2 regions of the Pseudodesulfovibrio sediminis genome follow, and region 2 is predicted to be linked to the other one. Evidence: riboswitches for the same ligand, from Rfam matches in the RefSeq annotation. Region 2 holds a riboswitch; the other holds the start of a gene.
What was found. Region 2 has a riboswitch for cobalamin ahead of SRBAKS_RS15450 (ribonucleoside triphosphate reductase). Riboswitches for the same ligand answer to the same signal wherever they lie in the genome.
Positions count from the first base shown of each region.

Region 1: linked by a shared signal. The riboswitch ahead of SRBAKS_RS17300 (sirohydrochlorin cobaltochelatase) and the one ahead of SRBAKS_RS15450 (ribonucleoside triphosphate reductase) in region 2 are both predicted to bind cobalamin.

Region 1 covers NZ_AP024485.1:3,672,440-3,680,024, reverse strand. The annotation lists gene SRBAKS_RS17330 (hybrid sensor histidine kinase/response regulator) at 1-418, opposite strand, end outside; gene SRBAKS_RS17325 (L-threonylcarbamoyladenylate synthase) at 490-1,095, opposite strand; gene SRBAKS_RS17320 (TrmH family RNA methyltransferase) at 1,105-1,695, opposite strand; gene SRBAKS_RS17315 (response regulator) at 1,880-2,275, shown strand; gene SRBAKS_RS17310 (Hpt domain-containing protein) at 2,289-3,014, shown strand; gene SRBAKS_RS17305 (chemotaxis protein CheA) at 3,024-4,694, shown strand; cobalamin riboswitch at 4,705-4,881, shown strand; gene SRBAKS_RS17300 (sirohydrochlorin cobaltochelatase) at 5,045-6,028, shown strand; gene SRBAKS_RS17295 (FecCD family ABC transporter permease) at 6,035-7,054, shown strand; gene SRBAKS_RS17290 (ABC transporter ATP-binding protein) at 7,047-7,585, shown strand, end outside.
Region 2 covers NZ_AP024485.1:3,266,250-3,273,834, forward strand. The annotation lists gene SRBAKS_RS15440 (ABC transporter substrate-binding protein) at 1-1,496, opposite strand, end outside; gene SRBAKS_RS15445 (hypothetical protein) at 1,725-1,961, opposite strand; gene SRBAKS_RS15450 (ribonucleoside triphosphate reductase) at 1,979-4,042, opposite strand; cobalamin riboswitch at 4,221-4,396, opposite strand; gene SRBAKS_RS15455 (methylenetetrahydrofolate reductase) at 4,485-5,360, opposite strand; gene metE (5-methyltetrahydropteroyltriglutamate--homocysteine S-methyltransferase) at 5,435-7,585, opposite strand, start outside.

The DNA.
Region 1 (7,585 bases), 410 kb from region 2:
TCTTTGAGTCCTCCACGACAAGTATCCTGACCTGCTGGTTTGTTCTGAGCAGACGGATATATTCGATAATGTTGGATACCGCGTTGGGATCCTTGATGACATAATCAAGAATACTCTTGCACAACATCTCCTCGCGGATGAGCGAGTCCATGTTGGCCGTAAACACGAGAGTGGGAATATTCCTGCCGCAAAAGAGATCCACGATCTCTCCTTCGGAGGAGTCGGGCAGTGTCAGCCCGAGAATGGCCAGAAAGACCGTGTCAGCGCGGGCGTCAAGATATTCCAACGCAGCTGCCTGAGTCTGGCAAATGTGCGTGTCAAAACCAAGCTCTTGACTAATCCGCCGTTCGAGCTCGGCGCAGATGTAACGGCTGCCTTCGACAATGAGAATGGTTGACCTGGAGTCATCTTCTTTCATTATCACTGGTTCTTTTTCTCTCATGAATTGAAACGTACCCCAGGATAAAGACTAAATACAGCCCCTTATATTTATTTCACAGAGACAGTAAAACCCTTTTCACACAACTTGGTGACTGTGACCGCCCCCTGACGAAGGACCTCGACCTGACTGGAACCTATCAGGCGGACAACGGTCGAAGGCTTGTCGCCTTTGGGCCACGGCGGATCAAGATAGATGGCCCCCACCTTATCGATCAACTCGGGGTCAAGATCTTCCGGCAGGGCCACCGGCGGCTTGCCGGAAAAATTGGCAGAAGTGGACACGAGGGGCTTCTTCAACCGCCTGGACAGTTCTGCAGCAAACGGATGCCCGCTCCACCTGACAGAGGTATACCCATCCTCATCGGAGAGCAGGGAGGGCAACTCAGGAGCCGCTTTGACCAGAATGGAGAGAGGACCGGGCCAAAAGTTCTTGGCCAGATTGAGTAGAGACGATGAAATTTCGTTGGAGACCAGATTGAGCATTTCCATGCTGCCTATGATCAGAGGCAGCGGTTTGCTCCCGGCTCTCCCCTTGATATCCGCCACCAGGGCACAGGCCTTTTCTTTGGTTGCATCACACCCGAGACCATACAATGTTTCCGTTGGATAAATTATCAGTTCTCCAGCCTCAAGGGTCTTGAGCAAATTGTGCATTTCAATCTCCTATCGTGTGTACCATTCAGCTTTGAGTTGTTCGAGTTCTTCTGCCGAGAATGAGGGTGTATCATACATACCAGCCTGAGCACGCTGTGAGGAAGCCTGGGAAAGTATGATCGCTGCAGCCACAGACACATTAAAGGACTGCACCATACCATACATCGGAATATATATCTCGTCTGAAATGAGTTCAGCCAATTCAGGGGAAGTCCCCCTGTGTTCATTACTCAAAATAATCGCTGTCGGGCGAGTGAAATCAAAATCCATGACCGGACGGGCCGTTTCGGAAAAACCGGTCCTGAGAACCTGCATCCCCTGATCGCGCAATCCCGCGACCATGGTTGAGGCATCCAAATGCCGGGTGCGATTGATCCACTTTTTGGCCGATGCGGAGCTCTTCTTTCCAAGGTCCGGCCATTGAGACGTGGTGTAATACAAATGCACCCCAGCCACGCCAAAAGCGTCACAACTGCGCAAAACAGCCGAGACATTATGGGGATCCCATATATTATCTATTACCAAAGTCAGATCCTTCTGACGTTTGGCCAGAACCGCATCGATACGCGCTTTGCGTTTGTCAGTGATTTCACGTGTCATGACGGGTTGGTACCGATTATGAAGTAGATTGGCAAGTGATCTGTTTTGATTTATCAAGAGACCTGCAAAGCACAGCTTCCATCTTAACCTGTGATAAATTTTATCATCATATTGACTTTTTTTTATTTTTAGTAAGAAAGTATTATGTAATAATTAAATAAAGTGATCGCCAACGAGGAAAGCAATGCGTGCACTCATAGTTGAAGACGAATTTTTAAGTCGCAAAGTGTTGCGCTCATTTCTCATGACCCTCTTTGATGTCGACATAGTGGTCAATGGTCGGGAGGCCGTGGAGGCCTTCAAACTCAGCCATGTCGAAAACAGGCCTTATGAATTGATCCTCATGGATATCATGATGCCGGAGGTTGATGGAATTGAGGCGTTACAAAAGATTCGAACGCTTGAGGAAGAAAACAACTATACGCCCAAGGCAAAAGTCATCATGACGACCGCCCTGGATGACCCGCAGACAGTCATCAAAACATTTTATGACGGCGGGGCATCAGCATATCTGGTAAAACCAGTCGCCAAGGACAAACTGTACAACGAACTGGAAAAGCTCGGACTTTTGAGCAAATAAACAAGGATCAGAAATGAGCGAAGACCCGATGGTTGAGGAGTTCTTCTCCGAGGTCAACGACAAATACTACCCTCAGGTGATGGAGGGGCTTGAAATGCTTGAGGGCGATGACCTCGGTGAAGGCATCGAAATTCTTGCTCGCCCGTTGCACACCATCAAAGGCGTGACCGGCTTCATGCCGGGCTTTGAGGAAGCTTCGCATTTTACTCACAAGATTGAGGATTTTCTGAAAAAGGTGCAGGCTGGCGAAGTTGAGGTCAACTCGCACAACATCACTCTGCTCCAGCGCGGCATCAACATGATTTTTCAGGTCCTTGAACAATTGCGAGAGGGCAACCTGGATGAAGAGGAGCAGGAAGAAGTCCTTGCCCTTATCACCGAAGCTTCCTCCAGCGGACAGGTTGAAGAGAAGGCGCTCGGTGCCGGTGTGGATGTGGAAACGCGCGATGGCGTGACCATAATCAGGGTCAAGGATCCCCGCGTTCATCTGGACGGGCATTTCAAACCGATCATCTCGGCAATTCTGTTCATCGAACCGGGCGACTCCATTTTGCTTGACCTGGCGCAAGTCCTGACATTCGGGTCCGGTGCGTGGGGCGCAGTCGCAAGCATGGGCACCACGTTCAAGATCGCAGCCTGCAACCTTTCACCGGACGCCAAGCAGACTTTATATGCGTGGAGATTTGACAAAACAATCTCCATCTACACTGATGAAGAGACCTATTTTACTGCTCAATAAGGGGACGACATGCAAGACAGCATTATTCAGTGCATCGAGGACATAGAAAAACAAATCCTCGACGTGGAAACTACCGGCAACGGAGCCGGAGAAGCCGTCGATGCACTCGGGTTGTCGAGCATTAGACTCTCGTCCGTTGGCGTCGTTGCCATTCTGGACATGCTCAAAGACGGTATCACCCCGCCCAGCCAGGAAATCATTACCGCCATGCTCGGCATCTGCGAAGCGCACAAGAAATTTTTCTTCGCTCTGGGCGGCGTGCTCGATGAAGGAGCTGAAGCCCTCGCCAAAATCGAGACAAAGTCCACTGCCGCCCCTAAAATTGAAGAGTCGGAAGAGGAAGCCGCAAAAGCCTTTGAAGAGCCGCCCACAGCCGAGGCTGAAGCAGAGGTTGAAGAGACAAGCGAACCGGAAAAGCAAAAAGAAGAAAAGCCCAAGCCAAAAGCAGATGCCAAGACTGGGACTTCTGCCATCGCCTCCATTCGTGTGGCAACCGACTCTCTGGATCGAGTCATTGAACTGGTGGGCAAGCTCATGGTCACCTACGCTGTCATTGCGCAGGGTGGTGCAACAAACATGAGTCAGGTCGCCTCATCACTGCGCGAACTAGACAACGTGATCAGTAAACTCCAGAAGGAAGTCAATTCCATTCGACTGGTGCCGCTGAAACAAATTTTCATGCCCATGCACAGGTTGGTGAAAAGCCTCAGCCAGAAGATCAACAAAAAACTCGACTTCCAGGTCAAGGGAGACGATCTGGCTCTGGACAAGACCATAGTGGAATCTCTCAACGAGCCGCTGGTTCACCTCCTCAGAAATGCTGTCGACCACGGCCTTGAAGACCCAGAAGGTCGCAAGGCAGCCGGCAAGAACGCGACAGGTGTGGTTACGCTGTCCGCATGGCGCAAGGGAGACACAGCCTATATCCAGGTCAAGGACGACGGCAAAGGCCTCGACCCTGTCAGGATTCTCGCCAAAGCCGAGGAAAAAGGACTGACCGAAGAAGGAAAGGAATACGACGATCCCAAGGAAATACTCCAGTTCGTGCTCCAAAGCGGCTTCTCCACTGCCGAAACAATCACGGACGTTTCCGGTCGAGGCGTGGGCATGGATGCTGTTGTCAACGCCATCAAGGTCACACTGGATGGTGATGTCTCCATCGAAAGCGAACTGGGACACGGGGCGGCCTTTACCATATCCATCCCCCTGGACCGCTCGGCCAACGAAGGCATTGTGGACGCTCTGGTCTGCAAGGTGGGTGGTGATACGTTCATCGTTCCCAGCCGGGATGTCGTGGAAATATATATGCCCCGCCTCAACGATGTCGTGGAATTGCCGGACGGCCGCGAAACCGTGGATGTGCGTGGTGAAATTCACTCCCTGCTCAGATTGGCCGACCTTCTCGACTTGACGCCGGAGATCGACAACATCGAAATGACACAGGCAATTGTCGTGCGCGTCGGCGACTACAAAGGGGCGATCCTGGTGGATGAAGTCCTCAAGCAACAGCAGGTCGTCATCACCGGATTCACCGTTCCGGTAGAACAGATTTTCCATATTCCCATCCTCGGCTACGGCATGATGGGTGAATCCGACGCGCTGGTCATCGACACCGAAGAAATGATCAAACACTTCCAGGCACGCATTGAACGAGACGCCCGAGAATCCTTGACAACATAAGCCTGACAAGCATAGTTACGAGTTTCTTGGTGCCCCGTGGGCTTAATAGGGAATCCCGTGCAAATCGGGAGCGGACCCGCCGCCGTGACGTTTCGTTGAACCGCTTTCATAGCGCCACTGGATATATTCCGGGAAGGCGAAAGCAGGAGAAACCAGCCGGAAGACCTGCCTAGACTCACTGACATGACTCTGCATCTCCATGCAGTCAGTGCGATTGTCCAGGTTTTGCCTCGGTGGTACGAGGGCTTACCACTCACAGGCATTGAAGGGAAAAAACGGTTCCCCTTCCTCGTATTATTCAGAGGGAGGGGTTTTTCATTTCCTACTTGCCCACTCCTCAAGGAGAAATCATGAGCTTCAACAGACTCCCTGCAGTCCTGCTCGCCTGCGCTCTTGTTCTTTTGCTGATGACCCCGGCTCTCGCCGGTCATGGCACGGATGGTCCCACCAAAAAGGCCATTGTTCTGGCTGCCTTTGGCACCAGCTACCCCAGCGCGCTGGAGTCCATCCTGAACATTCAGAAAAAAGTGCAGACCGCCAACCCAGACATTCCCGTCAAGCTGGCCTTCACTTCCAGCATCATCCGCGACATCTGGCATGAACGGCAGGGCGACCCGGCCTGGCAAAAGGAACATCCCGGGATCCCCAAAACCATCATGTACGTAAAAAGCCCTCTGGCAACCGTCACTGAGCTGAGCGATATGGGCTTCAAGGACATCTCCGTACAATCCCTGCATGTGTATTCCGGCGAAGAATTCTCCGATCTCAAGGAGATGCTCATCGGTCTGCGCTCCATCCGCACCGTCAAAAGCAAAAACGCCCCCTTTGAACGCCTGAGACTGGGCCGCCCCGCGCTGGGCATTTCCGGCACTGTCTATCCGTACACCGAAGACCTCAAGATCGCCGCCAAAGCACTCAAACAGGATGTCGACAAAGCCAAGAAAATGAATGCAGCGCTCGTGTATATGGGGCATGGCAACGACTTCTACTCCACCGGAGCGTATGCCGAATTCCAGCGTGAAATGCAGCGCACCTACGAGTATCCCATTTTCATTGCCTGCGTCGAAGGATTCCCGGATTTCAATTACATGCTCACAGCGCTGAAGGACGCAGGCAAGACCGCGATCCTGCTCAAGCCCTTCATGATCGTGGCAGGCGATCACGCCACCAACGATATGGCCGGCCCCGAAGACGACTCCTGGTTGCAGTTGTTGAAAAAGGAGAAATTCACGGTCACGACCGATTTGCAAGGCCTCGGCATGATGGATGCCTGGGCTGACATCTATGTGCGCCACCTCAAAGACGCCATGGGCCAGACGCATCTGCTGCCTTAACGAATAATGACCGCCGTCTCCCGTACATCCATCCTCCTGCTTCTGGCCTCTGGGCTGGCAGGTCTGGTGATCCTCGCCACCAGCATGGGGTTCATCTCCATCGCGCCCGGTGAGATCATCACCATATTTTTGGATGGATTGCGCGGGGCGGCGGATTCCGTCGATCCCCTCAAGGCAAGCATCGTCTTCGAAGTACGGCTCCCCCGGATCATGACGTCCCTCTTCGTGGGCTTCGGCCTAGCCGTGGCAGGCGTGGTCTTTCAAGGCTTGCTCCTCAACCCGCTGGCTGACCCTTTCACTTTGGGGGTGTCGTCCGGCGCCGCGCTGGGAGCGGCCGTGAGCCTGCTTCTGGGGCTTTCCTTTCTCGGACCGTCCACGCTGGTCCTCATGGCGTTTCTGGGCGCAACCGCCACGCTGTTCGCGGTCCTTGCCATGTCCGGGCGTGACGGGGAGCTCTCTCCTGCCAACCTCATTCTGGCCGGAGTCATAGTCTCGGCCATCCTGTCCGCCGGTATCAGCTTCATCAAATATCTGGCCGACGAACGGGTTTCAGCCATCGTCTTCTGGCTCATGGGGAGCTTTGCCGCCCGCTCCTGGCTGGATGCCATGCTCACAGGCGGAATCACGCTTGTCGGCTTCACACTCTGTCTTTTTTACGGACGCGACCTGAATATCATGAGCCTTGGCTCCCGGTCTGCAAAAAGCCTGGGGGTAGACACAGGGCGGGTTCGCCTCCTGCTCCTGATCACGGCTTCCCTGATCAGTGCGGTCTGCGTCTCGGTATCCGGCGTCATCGGGTTCGTGGGCCTGATCATCCCCCATCTCATGCGCATGATCCTTGGCCCGGACAATCGCTGGCTGCTCCCGGCATCTGGCCTGGGTGGCGCCATTCTCCTGCTGGCCGCAGACACATGCACCCGCGCCATCCTGCCGCATGAGGTGCCCATCGGCGTCCTCACGGCCCTGATCGGCGGCCCCATCTTCTGCTGGATTTTCACTCGCACACGAAGGATGCGCCGTGGCTAACGCAACCTTCAAATTACACGGGGTCCATTTCGGCTACGCCGACACCCCTGTCCTGAGCAACCTCGACCTCACCTTTGAACCGGGGATGGTACATGGCGTGGTCGGCCCCAACGGGTCAGGAAAATCCACCCTGCTTGCTTTGCTCTCAGGCCACCTCAGACCCGGCACAGGGACCATACACCTCAATGATATCCCCCTGACCGCTCTTTCCCCGGCCACACTGTCAAGGCTGTGCGCGCTGGTGCCTCAGGAGCTGGATTTCAATTTTCCCTTCACAGTCCATGAGACAGTGCTCATGGGACGCCACCCCCATATCCCCAGATTGGCACGCCCCACAGACGCTGATTATGCCATGGTCACTGCGAGCATTGACAAGATGGACCTCGACAAGCTGCATGACCGTGTGCTAGCCGACCTCTCCGGCGGCGAAAAACAGCGCGCAGTCGTAGCCAGAGGACTGGCTCAGGAGACACCTGCCCTGCTGTTGGACGAACCCACCTCCTCCATGGATATTCGTCACGCACTGACGAC
Region 2 (7,585 bases):
GTGTGATCGAGGTTGACCAGCCACGCCCAGGGCGCATCGCCGAGAGCGCTGGTCCCTGTTTCGCCATCCCACTGTGATTTCATCCAGTATTCAAGAGAGGCCTCGTAGTTGGGGGCGGCCAGGGCCTTGTCGAGGTATTCGTCCACCTTGGGATTGGTGTATAAGCCGGGGTTGTTGTACCCGTCACCGGCATGGTGGCTGCTGTAGAGATGGTAGATCTCGATGGGGTCGTGGCTGCCCCAGCCAAAGACGATGACGTTGGAATGCATGAGCTGTTTGATTTCATCCCAGCTGCGCTTGCCTTCAACCTTGGCGTTGATGCCGATCTTCTTGATCATGTCAGCGGAGGCCAGAGCCAGGTACTGGCGGATGCTGCGTTCTGCCGGGTAGATGATGGTGAACTCGGCTTTCAGGCCGTTCTTTTCGACAATGCCGTCACCGTCACTGTCCTTCCAGCCTGCGTCGGCCAGAATCTTTCTGGCGGCGTCGGCATCGTTGTCGGCAAAGGTGTTGGCAGGGTTGAACCAGGGCAGGCCGTCGCACACGCTGTAGGCCGGGCTTCCGTATCCTTCCAATATGCCTGCGACCAGTGCCTTTCTGTCGATAACCTTGTTGATGGCTTGTCTGATCGCCTTGTCGGCGGTCACGTCGTTGCCGATGGGAGCGCCTTTGTCGGTGGTTTTGCCTGTGGCGGGTACTGTCGGGAACATGAGGCCGCGGTTGTCCACACTGTGCACGGCGTGCATCGTCATGCCGGGGATGGTTTGGACAGCCAGAGCCTGCGGAACGACGACGATATCAACCTGTCCGGCCTTGGCCGCGGCAAAGGACGTGTCCTCGTCCGTGAACAGGAATACCAGCCGTTTGAAATAGGGCGCGTCGCCGTAGTAATAGGGGTTGGCTTCGGCGATCATCTGCTGCCCTTCGTTCCACTCGACCATCCGGTAGGGGCCGGATCCGATGGGCATGCGCGCGTATCCCGGGCCATGGGAAGCCTTGGGGACAATACCCAGGCTGATGAAGCGGTTGACGAAAGTGGAGTCGGTTTTCTTGAGGGTGAAGAGGATGGTGGTCGCGTCTTTTGCCTCGGCCTTGTTCAGGCTCATGAGGTCGACCTTGCCCCCGGCCTGGGCTGCCGTGTTGAAGGTGTACTCGACATCTTTGGCGGTCAGGGGCGTTCCATCGGAAAATTTGGCGTCCTCACGTATGGTGACAGTCCACAGCAGCCCATCCTTGGACAGCGAATAGCTTGTCGCCAGGTCTGTGACTATTTTCATGTTCTCATTACGCTTGAGCAAAGTGCTTTGAAAAAGAGGACTGCCGTATCGGCCCCACCCCAGGGTGGGGTCATAGCCCTCGGCGGGTTCGCCCTTGATGGCCAGAGTCAACGTGTCCTTGGCCATCGCGATGGATGGACAAAGCATGAGAAGTCCGAGCAGAATCATGAATACGAGATTCATATGCCGACTGTTCGGGGAGGATTTAACATAATGCATACCGACTCCTTTGAATACGAATTTGATAAAAGACTGTTTTTGGTAACACCCATTGTAAAATCGTGTCAATAAATAGGTATCAATATTGAATACGTAAACTGGTGTAGTTGCGGGATATCTGGAGGCGCTTATGATCGAGTTCTGCTCATTTTGCCTAAAAAAAAGCCCTGCACTGATGTACGTCAGTGCAGGGCTGGTATCCTATGAGGAAGTCAGTGTGGGGACTGCTTATCCCCCGTGGGTATGCTTTGCTCCGGTCGCGATTCCGCAGATGTCATCAAGAGCCTTGCCTCTGGCCTGGGCCAGCTTCTTCCATTTCCGCTTTTCCTTTTTCAGGGTCTCGATGGTGTGCAGCAGATTCTGCACGGTCTGTGCGGGGTAACCGTGTGTCGCACGGCTGCCTCTGCGCAGTTCTTCATCGTTGTGCTGCCTGATGGAAGCGATCTGGTTGGCATCAAGGATCATGCGTCAGTGCTCCTGAACTAGGCGGTCTGGCAGAATGTCTGCTCAGTGTATTCGATGCGATCCTTGTATTCTTCCTGCTTGCCCTTGTTCCAGCGGCCCACGGGGCGGTAGTACCCGACCACGCGGGTGTAGACCTCGGTTTCCTTGTTGCAGGTCGGGCAGTCGAAGTGCTCGCCGTACAGGTAGCCGTGATCCTCGCATATGGAGAAGGTCGGAGTGACCGAGATATAGGGTATCTTGGTCTTGCTCATGGCCTTGAGCAGGTAGTTCTTCACGCTCTCTTCATTCGGGGCCGCTTCGCCCAGGAACGTATGGAAGACCGTGCCGCCGTTATAGAGGGTCTGCAGTTTGTCCTGATGCTCAAGGGCAAAGAAGACATCTGAGCTTGCGCCCACGGGCAGCAGGGTGGAATTGGTGTAATACGGGGTCTCGTCGCCGGACGTGTAGATATCCGAATAAAGCTCCTTGTCGATCTTTGCCAGACGGTAGCAGGTGCCTTCGCCCGGAGTGGCCTCAAGGTTGTACAGGTTGCCGGTCTCTTCCTGAAAACGGACGACCAGACGGCGGAGGTGATTGAGCACACGCTGCATGAGGCGGGAGCCGGACGCCGAGTCCACGCCCTTGCCGAGCAGGTTCACGCATGCCTCGTGTCCACCGATGAGGCCGATGGTCGAAAAGTGGCCTTTCAAACCGTTTTTGAGGTAGCGGCGGGAGAACGGGAACATGCCCGCTTCCAGATTCTTCTCAACGACCTTGCGCTTGAATTCCAGGGATTCGCTGGCAAGCTGTGCGTACTCGGAGACCAGATCGATGAAGTCGTCTTCATTGTGAGCCAGATAGGCCAGCTTGGGCAGGTTCAGGGTCACCACGCCGATGGAGCCGGTCAGGTCGCCCGCACCGAACAGGCCGCCGGTCTTCTTGCGGATTTCCCGCAGGTCCATCTGCAGACGGCAGCACATGGAACGCACATCTTCCGGGTTGAGGTCCGAGTTGATGAAGTTCTGGAAGTAGGGTGCGCCGTATTTGGCGGTCATCTGCAGGAGCATCTTGCCTTCCCTGGAATCCCAGGGGAAGTCCTTTGTCACGTTGTACGTGGGGATGGGGAAGGAGAAAATGCGTCCGTTGGCGTCGCCTTCAAGCATGACTTCGAGGAAGGCCCGGTTGATCATGGCCATTTCCTCAGCGAAATCGCCGTAGGTGTAATCCTGCAACTCGCCGCCGAGAATGACGGCTTCGTCCGCGATGTGCGACGGCGGGACAAAGTCGAAGGTGAAGTTGGTGAACGGGCTCTGGCCTCCCCAGCGGGAGGTGGCGTTCAGGTTGTGGAGCATCTTCTGGATCTGCTGCTTCACGGTGGCATAGTCCAGCCCGTCATTGCGGATGAAAGGAGCCAGGTAGGTGTCGATGTTGTTGAACGCCTGTGCCCCGGCCCACTCATTTTGCAGGGTGCCGAGGAAATTGACGATCTGACCGCAGGCCGCATCAAAGTGCTTGGCCGGAGTGGACGAGCAGCGGTCGCGCAGGTTGAACCCTTCCAGAAGCAGGTCGCGCAGGCTCCAGCCGGAGCAGTATCCGGCCAGGCCGAATGAAAGGTCATGGATATGGAAATATCCGTGGGTGTGGGCCATGCGCACTTCTTCGGGGTACTTTTCCAGCATGTAGCGTGCCTGGACAGAACCGGCCATGTGGAGAATCAACCCCTGAAAGGAGTGGACCATGTTCGAGTTTTCGTTGACCCGCCAGTCTACGTTGTCCAGATAGCTTTCGGTGACACCGGCGATATCCAGAAACGCGTCGTTCTGGGAGCGCAGCTCACGTCGTTTTTCACGATAGATGATGTATCGCTCGGCAACCTTGTACAGACGCGCTTCCATGAGCACCTGCTGCACGGTGTCCTGTACCTGTTCCTGTTCGGGAACGTCTATGTCGAGGAGCTTTTTTTCCACTTTTCCGGCCAGCCTGTCGGCAAGGAGCGGGTCTTTGATGCCGCTGCCCTTGAGGGCTTTGAAGATGGCGTTGCCGATCCTCTTGGTTGACCAGGTCTCAATGCATCCGTCGCGTTTTTGAATTTGAATAGGCATAATCGAATCTCGTAGTGCAGGCAGATGAATACGGATATCTCCAGACATCGGTTCGGCGTCGGGAGAAAGCTGCTTGCGCGGCTGTCATAGGCAAAACCAGAGGCAGAACCTGAGGCTCGCTGACAACAATTGGATGGTGAACGTGTTCATGTCCGTGTGCGGGCTCCGCGGACCGCATTCGGCAGAAACTCTTCAGGTAGGTCTTCTGGCTTTCCTCGTCCGCTCCGCCTTCCCGCCTTGCGACAGTGGCTGATGGATCGGACCGTTGCAGAGGATTACAGCGGCGGGACCACTCCGGATTTGCACCGGATTCCCTGTTATGGCCTTGCGGCCACCTGAAGGACATCGTGATACAAATTCGATTATCTTATGCACGGCGAGAGTGCAAGCACGTTGTCTGAAAAAGGCATCAGATTCTTCCAATACCCAGAGCTGGCATGGGCTACCCGTCCAACTCCGGGAGATCGGTGAGAATGTCCAGGCACAGGTCGGCATTGTTGAGCGTATAGAGGTGAATGCCCGGCGCGCCCATGGCAAGCAGTTCCCGAATCTGCCGTCGGGCGATCTCCACCCCTTTTTCTCTTACGGCCATGTCGCCTCCTTGCTCATGGGCTTTTTGCAGCTCAAGGTAGAGCTTCAGTGGGATATTGGCCCCGCAAAGAGCGAGGATGCGGTTGAGCGATTGCAGGCTGAGGACCGGAAGAACGCCCGGCACGATGGGCTTGGTGATACCCCTGTTGCGCAGGCGGGTCACGATGTCCTGATATCGGCGGACGTCAAAGAACAACTGGGTGATGGCAAAGTCTGAACCGGCTTCGAATTTGTGACAGGTCCACTTGAGGTCGTCCTCGATGGAGCCGGACTCCGGGTGTGCGTCAGGGTAGCACGCTGTCCCTGCGCAGATTTCGGGCCAGCCCTCCCTGACGAACTCCACCAGATCCGAGGCATAGGCAAAGTCCTTCCAGGCGTCTCCCGGATAATCGGTGGGCAGGTCGCCGCGCAAGGCAAGGACGTTGTTGATCCCGGCATCCAGCAGATGATCGAGATAGCGGGCAATGCTGTCTCTCTCGGCTCCCACGCAGGTCAGGTGCGACATGGTCGTGAGTCCGAAGCGTTCATTGACCGCCGAAGCGATTTCAAGGGTGTTGTCCTGAAGTTTGCCTCCGGCACCATAGGTGATGGAAACAAACAACGGGTCGAGACCGGCCAACTGATTGACCTGGTCGAAAAATTGCGGCCAGCCCTCCTGCCCCTTGGGCGGGAAAAATTCAAGGGACAGGAAGCGGTCGGAGCGGGGGATGAGATCGGAGATTTTCATGGTGTATCCTCATGTGGCCAGGGCAGGCAGCCAGGCTGCCCGCCCGTTTGGTTTACTCTGAACGTGTCGAGTGGTTATGCGTGTCCCTTGCGCAGTGTGGCCGCCGCTTGGACCATATTCTCCAATGAGGCCATGGTCTCGGGCCAGGCACGGGTCTTCAGTCCGCAATCGGGATTGACCCAGAGGCGCTGGGCCGGGATGACCTTGACCGCCTTGTGCAGGAGCGAGACAATCTCGTCTTTGCCGGGCACCCTTGGGCTGTGGATGTCATAGACTCCCGGGCCTATCTCCGCAGGATATTGGTAGGTGTTGAAGGCGTCGAGCAGCTCCATGCCGCTGCGGCTCGCTTCGATGCTGATGACGTCCGCGTCCATTTCGGCGATGGACTGCATGATGACGTTGAACTCGCTGTAGCACATATGGGAGTGAATCTGCGTGATATCCTTGACGCCTCCCGCTGTCAGGCGAAAGCAGTCAACGGCCCAGCGCAGGTATGCCTCCTGCTGGTCCTTGCGGATGGGCATGCCTTCACGCAGCGCCGCCTCGTCGATCTGAATGATGGAAATTCCGGCCTCTTCAAGATCAACGACCTCGTCGCGGATGGCCAGGGCGATCTGACGGCAGACTGCGTCTCGCGGGATATCGTTGCGGACAAAACTCCAGCACAGGATGGTGACCGGTCCGGTCAGCATGCCTTTCATGGGTTTGTCTGTCAGGCTCTGGGCATACAGCGCCCAGTCCACGGTCATCTTTTCCGGTCGTGAGACATCGCCATAAATAATGGGCGGCTTGACGCAGCGGCTGCCGTAGCTTTGTACCCAGCCGTTCGAGGTGAAGCAGAAGCCGTTGAGCTGCTGGCCGAAGTATTCGACCATGTCGTTGCGTTCGGGTTCTCCATGGACAAGGACATCCAACCCCAGCGCTTCCTGGCGATCAACCACGTCGGCGATGTGACCCTGCATCTTTTCGATGTATTCCGCTTCGGATATCTGGCCTTTCTTGAACTGGAGTCGGGCCTGCCGAATCTCTGCGGTCTGAGGAAACGAGCCGATGGTCGTGGTGGGAAAAAGCGGCAGGTTGAGCCGTTTCCGCTGCTGTCGGGCGCGTTCTTCAAACGGAGAAGTCCGGTCGTACATTTTCGGCGTGATGCTTTTGACTCTGCTTCGGGTTGTCTGGTCCACGACATCGGCGTGAGTGGCTCGGGCGAGCAGTGCGTCAGTATTTTCGTGGAACAGTGCAGGCGCCTTTCCGGTGAGGGCGGCCTGTTTCAGGGCGGCGATTTCATCGCATTTCTGCACGGCAAAGGCCATCCACTGCTTCAACTCGGGGGCGAGCTGCGTTTCGGAAGCGAGGTCCACCGGAGCGTGGAGGAGTGAACAACTGGAGGCGACCATGATCCGGTTTCTCTTGACCTGCTGGCGGGTGATATTCAGTTGCGTGAAGGCCGCGGCCAGGTCGGTCTTCCAGACATTCCTTCCGTCCACCAGTCCGAGGGACAGGGTGAAGTTTGACGGCAGGGCACCGACGACTTCACTGAGCTGGGCCTGTCCGCGCACCAGGTCTACATGGAGACCGTCCACCGGCAGGGACGTGGCAAGTTCAAGGTTGTCGCCCAGATCGCCGAAGTACGTGGTCAGGAGCAACCGCGCGCTGTTGGCAGCGGCTTTGAGCTTGGGGTAGGCGTACTGAAATGCCTGCTTCGCTTCTTCGGGCAGGTCTGTGCACAAGATCGGTTCGTCGATCTGAATCCAGGCGCTGTGCGGAGCGATTTCAGCGATGATTTCGCCATAGATTTCAGTCATGCGCTCAAGATGGTCCCACCTGTTGCATCCGCCGAATTCCTTGGCGAGCATGAGGAAGGTGACCGGTCCGACGATGACTGGCTTGGGGGAATAACCGAGTGCTTTGACTGCCAGCGCATCGTCCAGCAGGGCGGAGGTGTTTTTTTTGAAAGGCGTGTCCGGGGTCAGTTCCGGGACGATAAAGTGGTAATTGGAATCAAACCACTTGGTCATCTCCATGGCCGGGATGCCTTTCTCGGCATCGCCTCGGGCCAGATGAAAGTATGTCTCCAGGGGCACCTGGGCGTCGGTCCGTTCAAACCGATCAGGCACTGCGCCAAGCATGACAAGCGTGTCGAGAATGTGATCGTAGAGTGAGAAATCGCCAACCGGCAGCAGGTCCATTCCTGCCTTGGCCTGTATTTCCCACTGTTGTTTCTTCAG